DNA from 3 places in the Sphaerotilus microaerophilus genome. Region 2 is predicted to be linked to each of the others. Evidence: predicted binding sites of a transcription regulator. Region 2 holds the regulator's gene; each other region holds the start of a gene.
What was found. Region 2 encodes sigma-54, which starts transcription at its own class of promoters, with help from an activator protein. Its sites were predicted from a motif close to TGGCANGNAANCTGCTTT; they were not measured.
Positions count from the first base shown of each region.

Region 1 (4,075 bases), 2.4 Mb from region 2:
CGAATGCAACGGGTTGGTTCTCGCAAGGAACCAGCCCGTTTTCCGTTCCGGTCAGTGCTTGTGTGCGTCCATCGGCCTGGCGGCCAGCGGGCGGGCGGGGGCCTTGAGGGTGAGCGTCTCGCGCTTCTTGTCCTTGCCCTCAATGGTCAGCGTCACCTCCACCAGGTCACCGTCCTTGATGGGCTGCTTCAGGTCCATCAGCATGACGTGGTAGCCGCCCGGCTTGAGTTCCACCGTCTTGCCGGCCGGCAGGTCCAGGCCCGGGACGGCGCGCATCTTCATCACGTTGCCTTCCATCGCCATCTCGTGCAGTTCCACCACGCCTGCGGCGGGTGAGCCGACCGCCACCAGGCGTGCGTCGGTGCTGGAGGTGAGTTGCACGAAGAGGCCAGTGGCCTTCTGCTGGGCGACGGTGGCGCGCACCCAGGCGTCCTTGGCGGTGACTTCGGCCTGCGCGGCGCCACACAGGGCGAGGGCGGCGGTGGCGGCGATGAGGAGTTGGTTGAGCTTCATGGTGAGGGTCCTGTTCGAAGGATTGGAACGGAGGGAACGGTTGGAAGGGAGGTGTCGTGCTCGGTTGGCCTGAACCGGCGCCCGATGCGACGCGACCCTGACCTGGATCGGCCGAAGGAACGCGGCGGCATAACCGGCGTGAGGCGCGGGAACCCGCTCGGCCCGGGGGCGGACGGGCGGGGCGTCGCCCCGCTCAGTCCCGTTCAGGCGGGCTTCGCCAGATCAGGCCAGCGGGGGCGGGGCGCGCGGGCTGCGGTGCCGGGCGGGCGCGGTGGCCGGCCGGTCCGGGTTCTCGCGATGGGGCTGCACCGTGGCCACGCGCAGGGCGGGCCGATGGTCCGGCGCCGTGGCGTTTGGCAGAGCCAGCTGGCTCGCCGGATACAGGCAGTAGCCGCAAGCGGAGTCCTGCGTCGTGGAGGCTGGCGGCGCTTCCTCGGTGGCACCCGGGTTGGACGGGGCAACGACCGAGCACAGATCCGCCAGCAGGGCATGCACCGGCGCGCCGCGCTGCACGTCGGCATGGCGCAGGGCATGGGACACACCAGGCGCCAGCAGCTGCGCCAGGACCAGCAAGGTGCCCAGCCAGGCCAAGCAGGTCCGGTAATGCCGAAGGATCATGCGCCGCATTGTACGGAGCCGCCTGGCGCCCGGGCGTCGCAGTCGTTCCGGACGGGCCATTCCAGGTCACCGGCCACCCTGCGTCAGGCGGCCTCCAGCGGGACGGCGACCGCTTGAGATACCCGGCGCGCCAGCAGGTGGGCCATGAGGTAGCTCAGCGCGATCACGGTGACCACGATGGCACCGAAGGCCAGCTCCTTGCCGTCGCTCCAGGCGTCGATGGCGGGTGAACTCAGCTTGGCGATGCCCAGGCCGGCCACCAGCAGGCTGACGGCCGATACCGCCACGCTCATCACACGCGAGGCCAGCGCGGCGATCTGGTCGGCCCGGGCGATCAGGCGGGCGATCCACCAGCCATTGAGTGCGTCGGTGGCCAGCATGCCGAGCACGAACAGGCCGCCCAGCATCAGTGAATGCGCCACGCCGCCGAACTGCGCCGCGGTGACGGCAAACAGGGCCGACTGGCTGACCGTGTCGAACGACAGGGCGAACAGCGCGCCCACCACGGCCACGGCCACCGGCCCCTGTCCGGGCGCGAGCCGGCCGAGCAGGCGGCCCAAAAGCCGGCCCTTCAAGCCGACCAGACCGACCACCGTGCCCGCCGGGGCGGCCAGCACCACGCGCAGGTTGACGATGCCCAGGGTGAGCAGGAAGGCAATCGACACCCAGGCACCGAACAGGTCGATCCACTCCGGCGGCGTCCAGTGCTCGCTCGCGACCCCCACGATCAGCGCGATCGCCATCACCACCACGCCGTGCCCGAGCGAGAACAGGGCGCCGCAGTAGCGCGTGTGCGCCGCGCCCTGGCGTGCGCCCAACCGGGTGAAACCGTCGATCGTCGCCAGGTGGTCGGCATCGAAGCCGTGGCGCATCCCGAGCAGGAACACGAGGGCGCACAGGGCGCTCCAGTCGGTGGGCAGGTCGTGCATGGCGGTGGGTGTATGAAAGACGTCCAACCTTTCATACATGAATCGTGCCATTCGGCGGCACGGCCGGTCAACCGACGTGGTGCCCAGGCTGGGGTGCACCGGCCTTTCGTTTGATCCTCGTTAACCCCTGGTCAGCAGTTGTCCGGCGGCGTGTGCGGATCGGCAGCCTGCTGGTCAGCCGCCACGGGGGGCGCCGGGGGGGCCGAGGCCGGCACAAGGTGGTCGTGACCATGGTGGTGGTGGATCGACACCGGCACCAGATGCAGCTGGCCGTGGCTCACTCCAGGCTGGGCGATGACCGACTGCGCGAAGTCCTGCACCGCGTCGGTGCGCCCGCGCAGGATGGCCACCTCGATGCACAGGTCGTGATCGAGGTGGGCGTGGGTGGTCGCGATGGTCAGCTCGTGATGCTCGTGCTGCATGTCGGTCAGCCGCATCGCCAGCTGGCGCTGGTGGTGGTCGTAGAGGTAGCTGAGCGTGGCGATGCAGGGCCCGTCGGGCCGGGCCTGGCGGCGCTCCTGGCCGAGGTGCTCGCGCAGCAGGTCGCGGAAGGCCTCGGAGCGGTTCTCGTAGCCACGCTCGCGCACCAGGGCCTCGAAGGCGTCGGCCAGGTCGTCGTCGAGGGACATCGTCAGGCGTTTCATCGGGGACGGCTCCTTGCGGTGGATGGCGCGGTGGGCGCGGGCTGCGCCGAGGATAGCGGCGCACTGGGGCCCACCTCCTGCATCCGCCTTGATCTGGCAGGCCTTGAAATGCGTGCGGCGTCCCTCAAATCCCCGTCAACCCGGAGGATTCCCATGCGTGCCGACAAGCTCACCACCCTGCTGCAACAGGCCCTGGCCGATGCCCAGAGCCTTGCGAACCAGTCCGACCACCCCTACATCGAACCGGCGCACCTGCTGAAGGCGATGCTGCAGCAGGCCGACGGCCCACGCTCGCTGCTGCAGCGCGCCGGGGTCAATCTGCGCGCGTTGGAAGACGCGGCCGACGCCGCGCTGTCGCGCATCGCCCCGGTACAGGGCGGTGAGTTGCAGCCCGGGCGGGACCTGGTCACGCTGCTACAGGGCGCCGAGAAGGAAGCCAGCAAGCGCGGTGACCAGTTCATCGCCAGCGAGATGCTGCTGCTGGCGCTGGCCGACGCCAAGACCGATCTGGCCCAGGCCGCGCGCAGCGCCGGCCTCACCCGCAAGGCGCTGGAAGCCGCCATCGACGCGGTGCGCGGCGGCGCCAAGGTGGATTCGGCCGAAGCCGAGGGCCAGCGCGAGGCGCTCAAGAAGTACACGCTCGACCTCACCGAACGCGCCCGCTTGGGCAAGCTCGACCCGGTGATCGGCCGCGACGACGAGATTCGCCGTGCCATCCAGGTGCTGCAGCGGCGCACCAAGAACAACCCGGTGCTCATCGGCGAGCCCGGCGTGGGCAAGACCGCCATCGTCGAAGGCCTGGCGCAGCGCATCGTCAACGGCGAGGTGCCCGAGACGCTCAAGGACAAGCGCGTGCTGGTGCTGGACATGGCGGGCCTGCTGGCCGGCGCCAAGTACCGCGGCGAGTTCGAGGAGCGCCTCAAGAGCGTGCTCAAGGAAGTGGCCCAGGACGAGGGGCGCATCATCCTGTTCATCGACGAGCTGCACACCATGGTGGGCGCGGGCAAGGCCGAGGGCGCCATCGACGCCGGCAACATGCTCAAGCCGGCGCTGGCGCGTGGCGAGTTGCACTGCATCGGCGCGACCACGCTGGACGAGTACCGCAAGTACGTCGAGAAGGACGCCGCGCTGGAGCGCCGCTTCCAGAAAGTGTTGGTCGACGAGCCCAGCGTGGAGGCGACGATCGCCATCCTGCGTGGCCTGCAGGAAAAGTACGAGGTGCACCACGGCGTGGAGATCACCGACCCGGCCATCGTGGCCGCGGCCGAACTCAGCCACCGCTACATCACCGACCGTTTCCTGCCCGACAAGGCGATCGACCTGATCGACGAGGCGGCGGCCAAGATCAAGATCGAGATCGATAGCAAGCCC
Region 1 covers NZ_AP025730.1:3,982,438-3,986,512, reverse strand. The annotation lists gene NGK70_RS16960 (copper chaperone PCu(A)C) at 52-513, opposite strand; gene NGK70_RS16955 (DUF2946 family protein) at 736-1,131, opposite strand; gene NGK70_RS16950 (HoxN/HupN/NixA family nickel/cobalt transporter) at 1,215-2,060, opposite strand; gene nikR (nickel-responsive transcriptional regulator NikR) at 2,192-2,704, opposite strand; gene clpB (ATP-dependent chaperone ClpB) at 2,858-4,075, shown strand, end outside.
Region 1: the regulator sigma-54 is predicted to act here: its motif matches at 2,093-2,110, upstream of NGK70_RS16950 (HoxN/HupN/NixA family nickel/cobalt transporter).

Region 2 (4,075 bases):
GGCGTGGACGAGTGGATCGAGGGCCAGGCGCAGCGCGTCGAGTACGACGCCGGTGCGCAGGTGGTGCGCCTGCTGCAGCGCGCCCAGGTCCGCCTGCTGCGCGCCGGCGTACTGGCCGACCAGGTGAATGGCGAGCTCATCGTCTACGACAACGCCCGCGATGTCTTCGAGGTGCAGGGCGGAGGCACAGGCGGTAGCGGCCGCGTGCGCGGCACCGTGACGCCGCGTGCAAGCGAGGGCGGCCGTTGACGGCGGCACTGCCGGCGGCCGGTGCAGCCGCATTGCCTGCCGGGGCCGGCGCCATCAGCGCGCCCAGCGGGGCCACCCGACTGGAGGCCGAGGGCCTGCAGAAGCGCTACGGCGCGCGGCTGGTGGTCAAGGACGTGCACCTGGCGGTGCACAGCGGCGAGGTGGTCGGCCTGCTCGGGCCCAACGGCGCGGGCAAGACCACGAGCTTCTACATGCTGGTCGGGCTGGTGCGTGCCGATGCCGGGCAGATCCGCATCGACGGCCTGCCGGTGGAGCGCCTGCCGATCCACCAGCGTGCCCGCATGGGCCTGTCCTACCTGCCGCAGGAGGCGTCGATCTTCCGCCGCCTGACGGTGGAGGAGAACATCCGCGCCGTGCTGGAGCTCCAGCTCGACGAGCGTGGCCGGCCCTACCCCGCCGCGCGCATCGAGCAGCTGCTCGATGCCCTGCTGGCCGACCTGTCGATCGAGCGGCTGCGCAACAGCCCGGCGCCGGCGCTGTCGGGCGGCGAGCGCCGCCGCGTCGAGATCGCCCGGGCGCTGGCCACCCAGCCGCGCTTCATCCTGCTCGACGAGCCCTTTGCCGGCGTCGACCCGATCGCGGTGATCGAGATTCAGCGCATCATCGGCTTCCTGAAGGCGCGCGGCATCGGCGTGCTGATCACCGACCACAACGTGCGCGAGACGCTGGGCATCTGCGACCGCGCCTACATCATCAGCGAGGGCCGCGTGCTGGCCGAGGGCACGCCCACCGACATCGTCGACAACCCCGATGTGCGCAAGGTCTACCTGGGCGAGCACTTCCGCATGTGAACGTGCAGCGCTGTTCCCAGACCCCACTGAATCCGTGAAGACGAGGACCCCTTCGTGAAACCCTCCCTGCAGGTCCGCCTGTCACAGCACCTGGCGCTGACCCCGCAACTGCAGCAGTCGATCCGGCTGCTGCAGCTCTCCACGCTGGAGCTGCACCAGGAAGTCGAGCAGATGCTCGAACAGAACCCCTTCCTGGAGGTCGACGACGACGGCAGCGCCACGGGCGACAGCAGCGCCGCAGGGGCGACGCCGGCCGAGGTGGCGGCGCCGTCCGCGCCGGCCGAAGGAGCCGCCGACACGCCCTGGGACGGCGGCAGCGACACGCTCGGCAGCGAGGCCGCCAGCCCGGCCGACGGCGATGCCCCGGGCATGGAGCCGCTGGACTTCAACGGTGGCGACCGTGAAGACTGGGAGAACGGCACCGAGCGCGAGGACTTCGACGGCCGGGCCGAAGCCCCCGCCAGCCGCAATGCCGCCCCCGACGACGAGGACAGCGACTGGACCGAGCGCAACACCGTGGCCCCCAGCCTGCCCGACCACCTGCGCGAACAGCTGCTGGGCATGCGCCTGGCGCCCGAGGACATGCTGCTGGTCGAGACGCTGATCGACTCGCTCAACGAGGACGGCTACCTGGCCGACGCGCTCGAAGAAGTGGCCGAGCGTCTGGCGCTGATCCTGGAGCTGGGCAACCCGGCCGACCCTGCGGCCGATCCCCAGGCGGCGGCCGAGGCAGCCCTGACGCTGCGCGAGGACCTGCTCGACCGCCTGCGCTGCGCGCTGGGCTGGCTGCAGAACCTGGAGCCGGCGGGTGTGGGCGCACGCGACCTCTGCGAGTGCCTGCAGCTGCAGCTGCGTGACCTGCCCGATTCCGAGGCGCGCGACGCCGCCCTGGCGATCTGTCGCGGCCAGCTCGAAGCGCTGGCCAAGCGGGACCTCAAGCGCCTGATGGCCATCACCGGCGCCAGTGAAGACACCGTGCGCGAGGCGCAGGCGCTGATCGTTGCGCTGGAGCCCAAGCCGGGGCGGCGCTTCACCCGCGCCGAGGCCAACATCGTCGTGCCCGACGTGATCGTGCAGAAGTCCGGCCGCGGCTGGAAGGTGGTGCTCAACCCGGACGTGATGCCCAAGCTGCGCATCAATGACCTCTACGCCCAGGTGCTGCGCCAGCACCGCAGCCAGCGCACCGGCGACGAGGGTGGCGCCAACCTGTCGGCCCGGCTTCAGGAGGCGCGCTGGTTCGTCAAGAACATCCTGCAGCGCTTCGACACCATCCAGCGCGTCTCGCAGGCCATCGTCGAACGGCAGAAGGGCTTCTTCACCCACGGCGAGATCGCGATGAAGCCGCTGGTGCTGCGCGAGATCGCCGACGAGCTGGGCCTGCACGAGTCCACCATCTCGCGGGTGACGACGGCCAAGTACATGAACACGCCCTTCGGCACCTTCGAGCTGAAGTACTTCTTCGGCTCCTCGCTGAACACCGAGGCCGGTGGCAACGCCAGCTCCACGGCGGTGCGTGCGCTGATCAAGCAGTTCGTCAGCGCCGAGGACGCCAAGAAGCCGCTGTCGGACAGCCAGCTCAGCCAGATGCTGGAGGAACAGGGCATCCAGGTGGCGCGGCGCACGGTGGCCAAGTACCGCGAGGCGCTCAAGATCGCGCCCGCGAACCTGCGCAAGGCGATCTGAACCTCTCGACGGGTCGGCAGCCGCCGGCCCGTGCAGATGCCACACCGCGCCCGACGCAGGCATCGCCCGGATACGGATTGCTTCAAATTTGCGTGTTTGCCTCAATGGCGCGGCACGCCACCTGCATGGAACCATGGCTTTCGGGAGCACAACAAGCCATGGAACCTTCTGCCCAGAACCGCCTGCGCATCGCCCAGCGCATCCACGACCTGCTGCTGCACGAGCTCGGCGAGGCCGTCGACGTGGGGCTGCTGCTCGGCCCGCCCGAGTACGCCCGGGCGGTGCTGAGCCTGTGCCGCTCCTGCGGCAGCACCGAGCTGGTGCAACTGGGGAACGATTTCGTGCACGCAACCGATGCCGAGGCGCGTGTCCAGCGGCAGGCCGGGCAGGCCCGATCGGCGCCCGAGTGGCGCGTCCCCACCGCGGGCGAGCTGCCCATCGGTCGCACGCCAGCCCCGCCAGCGGGCTTCTGACCCGCGTTTGACCTGCTCTTGACCTGTGCCGGCAGACCGGCGGCGGGCCGGCTGCGCCGATCAGTCGGCGTCCACGGGCGGCAGTTCGCCGAGCAGGCCGATCAGCTCGTCGAGCGTGGTGTAGAAACGTTCGATGAAATCGCGCCCGATGTGCGTCTCGATCGCCTCGTAGACCGCCTCGATCTGCGGCGCCAGCGTGGCGGCCAGCACGCGGGCGCGTTCGGTCAGGCTCACCCGCACACGGCGCTGGTCATGCGCCAGGCGCTCGCGCGTGACCAGCCCCAGGTCGTCCATGCGCGCCAGCACCCCCGCCAGGCTGGGGCTGGAGATGCGGCAGACCTCGCCGATCTGGCGCGGCTCCAGCGGCCCGCGCTCCAGCAGCGCGCGCACGATGCGCCACTGCTGCTCGGTGATGCCGTGCGCGTTCAGGACCGGGCGGAAGTGCCCGATCACGCTCTCGCGTGCATGCAGCAGCAGCAGCGGCAGGTTGCGATGGGTGAAGCCGGCGCGGCGCAACTCGGCCGGACCGGCCGGATCGGCGGCTGCGGCGGGCGACGGAGCGGGATCCGCGCCGGGCGATAAGGGTTGGCCAGCGGTTGACATGCTCACATCTTAGTGAATAATGGAATCACTAAGAGGTTAGTGAATTGCCGATGAGCCCCACCCAGCCGACTTCACCCCCCGCTTCGACCGCGTTCCCGCCGACGGACGGCGCCGCCCGCGTCCGGATGGACGTCGCCCCCTGGCGGCTCAGCGGCGTGGTCGTGGCGGCACAGATCAACCACCGCCCGCAGCTCGCCGCGCTGGCCGAGGCTGCCCGGCGCGCGCCCTACAAGGCGCTGCCGGGAGCGCCGGTGT
Region 2 covers NZ_AP025730.1:327,613-331,687, reverse strand. The annotation lists gene lptA (lipopolysaccharide transport periplasmic protein LptA) at 1-249, shown strand, start outside; gene lptB (LPS export ABC transporter ATP-binding protein) at 303-1,061, shown strand; gene NGK70_RS01510 (RNA polymerase factor sigma-54) at 1,116-2,744, shown strand; gene NGK70_RS01505 (hypothetical protein) at 2,903-3,217, shown strand; gene hpaR (homoprotocatechuate degradation operon regulator HpaR) at 3,278-3,820, opposite strand; gene NGK70_RS01495 (fumarylacetoacetate hydrolase family protein) at 3,871-4,075, shown strand, end outside.

Region 3 (4,075 bases), 550 kb from region 2:
CCACGGCGGCCTTGAGCTCGGCCACACGCTCCTGGTAGCGCGCGAAGTTGCGCTCGTCGCCCCGGCGCTCCGCCTCGCCCTGGACGAGGTCCTTGTGCAGCTGCGCCAGGCGCTCTTCTTCTTTGCGCAGCTCGGCTTCCAGGATGCGGCGCGCGTCGCTGTCGCGGGCGCGCTGCTCGGCCGGATCGATGCGGTTCTCGGGCCGCCCGGGCGCTGCCGATGCCACGCCACCGGCAGCCGTCGGCGCACGCCGCGGTGGCGACTGCACCACCGTCACCGGCGCGCCGGAGAGGGTCTTGCAGCCACGCTCCATGGCCTCCTTGGGACTGATCTGGTCGGTGTAGAGGTTGCCGGGGCAGCGGTAGACCTCGCGGCCCTGGGCCACCGCCTGCCCCGCAGCAGACAGCAACATCAGGCCCGCCAGCAGCGGCGTCGCATTTCGAATGAGCATGAACCAGTATCGCGCAAAGGCCCCGAACGGTAGACAAGCCGGACCGCCAAGCCTGGCAAGCGGCCCGGCACCATGCAAAAGACGGCCCGCAGGCCGTCCTTTTTTCTGGATGGTGCGAGGGTGGCAGGCCCAGGCCCGCCACCGGCACACCTCACAGTGCGTAGTACATGTCGAACTCGATCGGGTGGGTCGTCATGCGCATGCGCTGGACTTCCTGCATCTTCAGGTCGATGTAGGCGTCGATGTAGGCATCGGTGAACACGCCGCCCTTGGTCAGGAAGCCGCGGTCCTTGTCCAGGTTCTCGAGGGCCTGTTCCAGGCTCGAGCACACGGTCGGGATCAGCGCGTCTTCTTCCGGCGGCAGGTGGTACAGATCCTTCGTGGCGGCTTCGCCCGGGTGGATCTTGTTCTCGACGCCGTCCAGGCCGGCCATCAGCAGCGCGGCGAAACCCAGGTACGGGTTCATCAGGGGATCCGGGAAGCGGGCTTCCACGCGACGGCCCTTCGGGTTCGCGACGTACGGAATGCGGATCGAGGCCGAGCGGTTCTTGGCCGAGTAGGCCAGCTTCACCGGGGCTTCGTAGCCCGGGACCAGGCGCTTGTAGCTGTTGGTGCCGGGGTTGGTGATCGCGTTCAGCGCACGGGCGTGCTTGATGATGCCGCCGATGTAGTACAGCGCGAAGTCGCTCAGGCCGGCGTAGCCGTCCCCTGCGAACAGGTTCTTGCCGTCCTTCCAGACCGACTGGTGCACGTGCATGCCGCTGCCGTTGTCGCCGACGATGGGCTTGGGCATGAAGGTGGCCGTCTTGCCGTAGGCGCCCGCCACGTTGTGGATGACGTACTTCTGCAGCTGGACCCAGTCGGCGCGCTCGATCAGCGTGCTGAAGCGGGTGCCGATTTCCATCTGGCCGGCGTTCGCCACTTCATGGTGGTGCACTTCGACCGGGATGCCCAGGCTTTCCAGGATCAGGCACATCTCCGAGCGCATGTCCTGGCCGCTGTCGACCGGGGGCACGGGGAAGTAGCCGCCCTTGACGGTCGGGCGGAAGCCCTTGTTGCCGTGCTCGTAGTCCTTGCCGGTGTTCCAGGCGGCTTCCTCGGACTCGACCGAGACGAAGCAGCCGGACATGTCGGCGCTCCAGCGCACGCTGTCGAACACGAAGAATTCGGGTTCCGGGCCGAAGAAGGCGGTGTCGCCCAGGCCGGTCGAACGCATGTAGGCCTCGGCGCGCTTGGCCAGCGAGCGCGGGTCGCGCTCATAGGCCTTGCCGTCGGCGGGGTCGATCACGTCGCAGGTCAGGATCAGCGTCGGCTCTTCGAAGAACGGATCGATGTTGGCCGTGTTCGGATCCGGCATCAGCAGCATGTCGGAGGCTTCAATCCCCTTCCAGCCGGCGATGGAGGAGCCGTCGAAGGCGTGGCCCGACGAGAACTTGTCTTCATCGAAGTGGGAAATCGGCACGGAGACGTGTTGCTCCTTGCCGCGGGTGTCGGTGAAACGGAAGTCGATGAACTTGACTTCGTTTTCCTTCACCATCGTCATCACGTCGGCGACGGTCTTGGCCATCAGAGGCTCCTAACGAGAGTGGGAATTCGGTTGAAGAATTGGCGTTTTGCTTGCCGGCAGGACCGGCGCTGGGCCGACCGGCAATTTAGCAGAAAGCGTGCCCGCCACTGCCTGGTGGGGCGCGACCGTCAATACCTCTGAGGAAAGCGCCCAAACGAGCCATGCACCAAATTGGATCTATGAATGCACCACATTGGCGCTATTGATCGCCGGTGCCTCGCACCATTTCAGGGCCCAAGGGAACGCCTCGGCTGCGCAACCCGGCCAGGAGGGCTGCATAGGCCGAGAGCAGTGTCTCGCCCCGGCCTTTGACGCCCAGCTCGATGTGACGGCCGTGCTCCGGGTGGTCGACGCTGGGCAGGCTGAACACCTTGATGCCGGGAAAGCGCGCCTCGACGTCGATCATCAGCGGCGTCAGGCTGGCCTCCATGGCGCCGTAGACGATCACCGAGCGCTCCTGCTGCGCCCCACCACCGTGCAGGTGGGCGTAGCGGCCGTCCAGCAGCGCCTCGATCATCGGGTGCGCCATGACCGGGAAGCCCGGCACGAAGTGCACCTCGCCCACCGAGAAGCCCGGGATCTGGTTGTAGGGGTTGGAGATGATCGTCGCCCCCTCGGGGAACACGCCCATGTTGAGCCGGTGGATCGTGTCGGGGTGGTCCGGGTCGGCCGTCCAGCCCTGCTCGACGGCCAGCTTGCGCACCCGCGCCATGATGAGCTCGCGCGCCTGCGGGTGCAGCGCCAGCGGCCGGTCCAGCGCGGCAGCGGCACACTGGCGGGTGTGGTCGTCCGGTGTGGCGCCGATGCCGCCGCAGGAGAACACCACGTCGCCGCTGGCGAAGGCCGTGCGCAGTGCCGCGGTGATGCGCACCGGCTCATCGCCCAGGTACTGCGCCCAGGCCAGCGAAAGGCCGCGCGCGCCGAGCAGCTCGATGACCTTGGCGAGGTGCTTGTCCTGCCGTTTGCCTGAAAGGATCTCGTCGCCGATGATGATGAGGCCGAAGTTCATGTGCAGAGGTTGCTCAGGTGCGCAGGGGCAGGATGGCGGGTGGCAGCGGGCGGGTGCAGGGCGCGCTCGGGTGCCGCTACTCAGGGCGCCGCCGATGCGCTGCCGGCCGAGGGCCGGATGGCCCCATCGGCCGGGCTGGCCGATGGCAGCAGCTCGCCCAGACGGGCCCGGCGCAGCTCATCAAGGGCGGCCAGCGCGTAGTGGGTGAACCACAGCGCCGCGAAGGCGAACACCAGCGTGTAGAGCCAGACGAACAGGGGCAGCAGCAGCGGCATCATCGGCAGCGCCATCGCGCCGGTGGCCCAGACCAGCGAGGGCGCCGCGCCCAGGTAGCCGGTGACCAGCCCCATCACGAACAGCGGCGTGCGCTGCTGGCGCATGATCTCGTGGCGCTCGTCGGCGCTGGCGTGCTCGGCCAGGGCGTCGTAGCTCATCACGCGGTAGCTCAGCCAGCCCCAGATCAGCGGCGGCAGCAGCAGCGCCAGCGGCGGGATGAGCCAGAACGGCAGCGACACGACCAGCGCCAGCACCGCGATCCCGGTGGCGCCGGTCATGCCGACCGCGCCGCGCCACCAGGAGCCGCCGTAGCGGCGCTCCAGCGTCGGGAAGCGGCGCTTGGCCACCAGGCTCACCAGCGCCGTGCCCATGAAGGCCGACACCAGCAGCATGGCGGCGATCAGCACCACCGGCACCGCCAGGGCGACCACCACCAGCGGCCCGACCACCGAGCGGAACACGCCGTTGGTCATTTCATTGAGCCACTGCATGACCGGCGCCAGCAGCGGCAGCCGCTCCAGGCCGAGCCGCACCGCCTCCACCGCCGGCTCCCAGTAGAACCAGGCCAGCGCGAAACCCGCCGCTCCAGCCACCGCCACCGGCAGCAGCGACAGCAGGATCACCCGCGGATGGAAACAGTACGCAGCGGCACGCCAGAAGGCATCCAGGACTTTGCTCAACATCCGCGCAGCATAGCCCGGCCGCAGGGATCAGGCGCGGCCGATCAGCCGCAGCAGGCCCAGGCGCTGCTGCGCCCAGAACCCCTGGCCAT
Region 3 covers NZ_AP025730.1:5,806,244-5,810,318, forward strand. The annotation lists gene NGK70_RS25185 (hypothetical protein) at 1-451, opposite strand, end outside; gene glnA (type I glutamate--ammonia ligase) at 603-2,018, opposite strand; gene NGK70_RS25195 (competence/damage-inducible protein A) at 2,218-3,027, opposite strand; gene NGK70_RS25200 (EI24 domain-containing protein) at 3,108-3,986, opposite strand; gene NGK70_RS25205 (sterol desaturase family protein) at 4,014-4,075, opposite strand, start outside.
Region 3: the regulator sigma-54 is predicted to act here: its motif matches at 2,104-2,121, upstream of glnA (type I glutamate--ammonia ligase).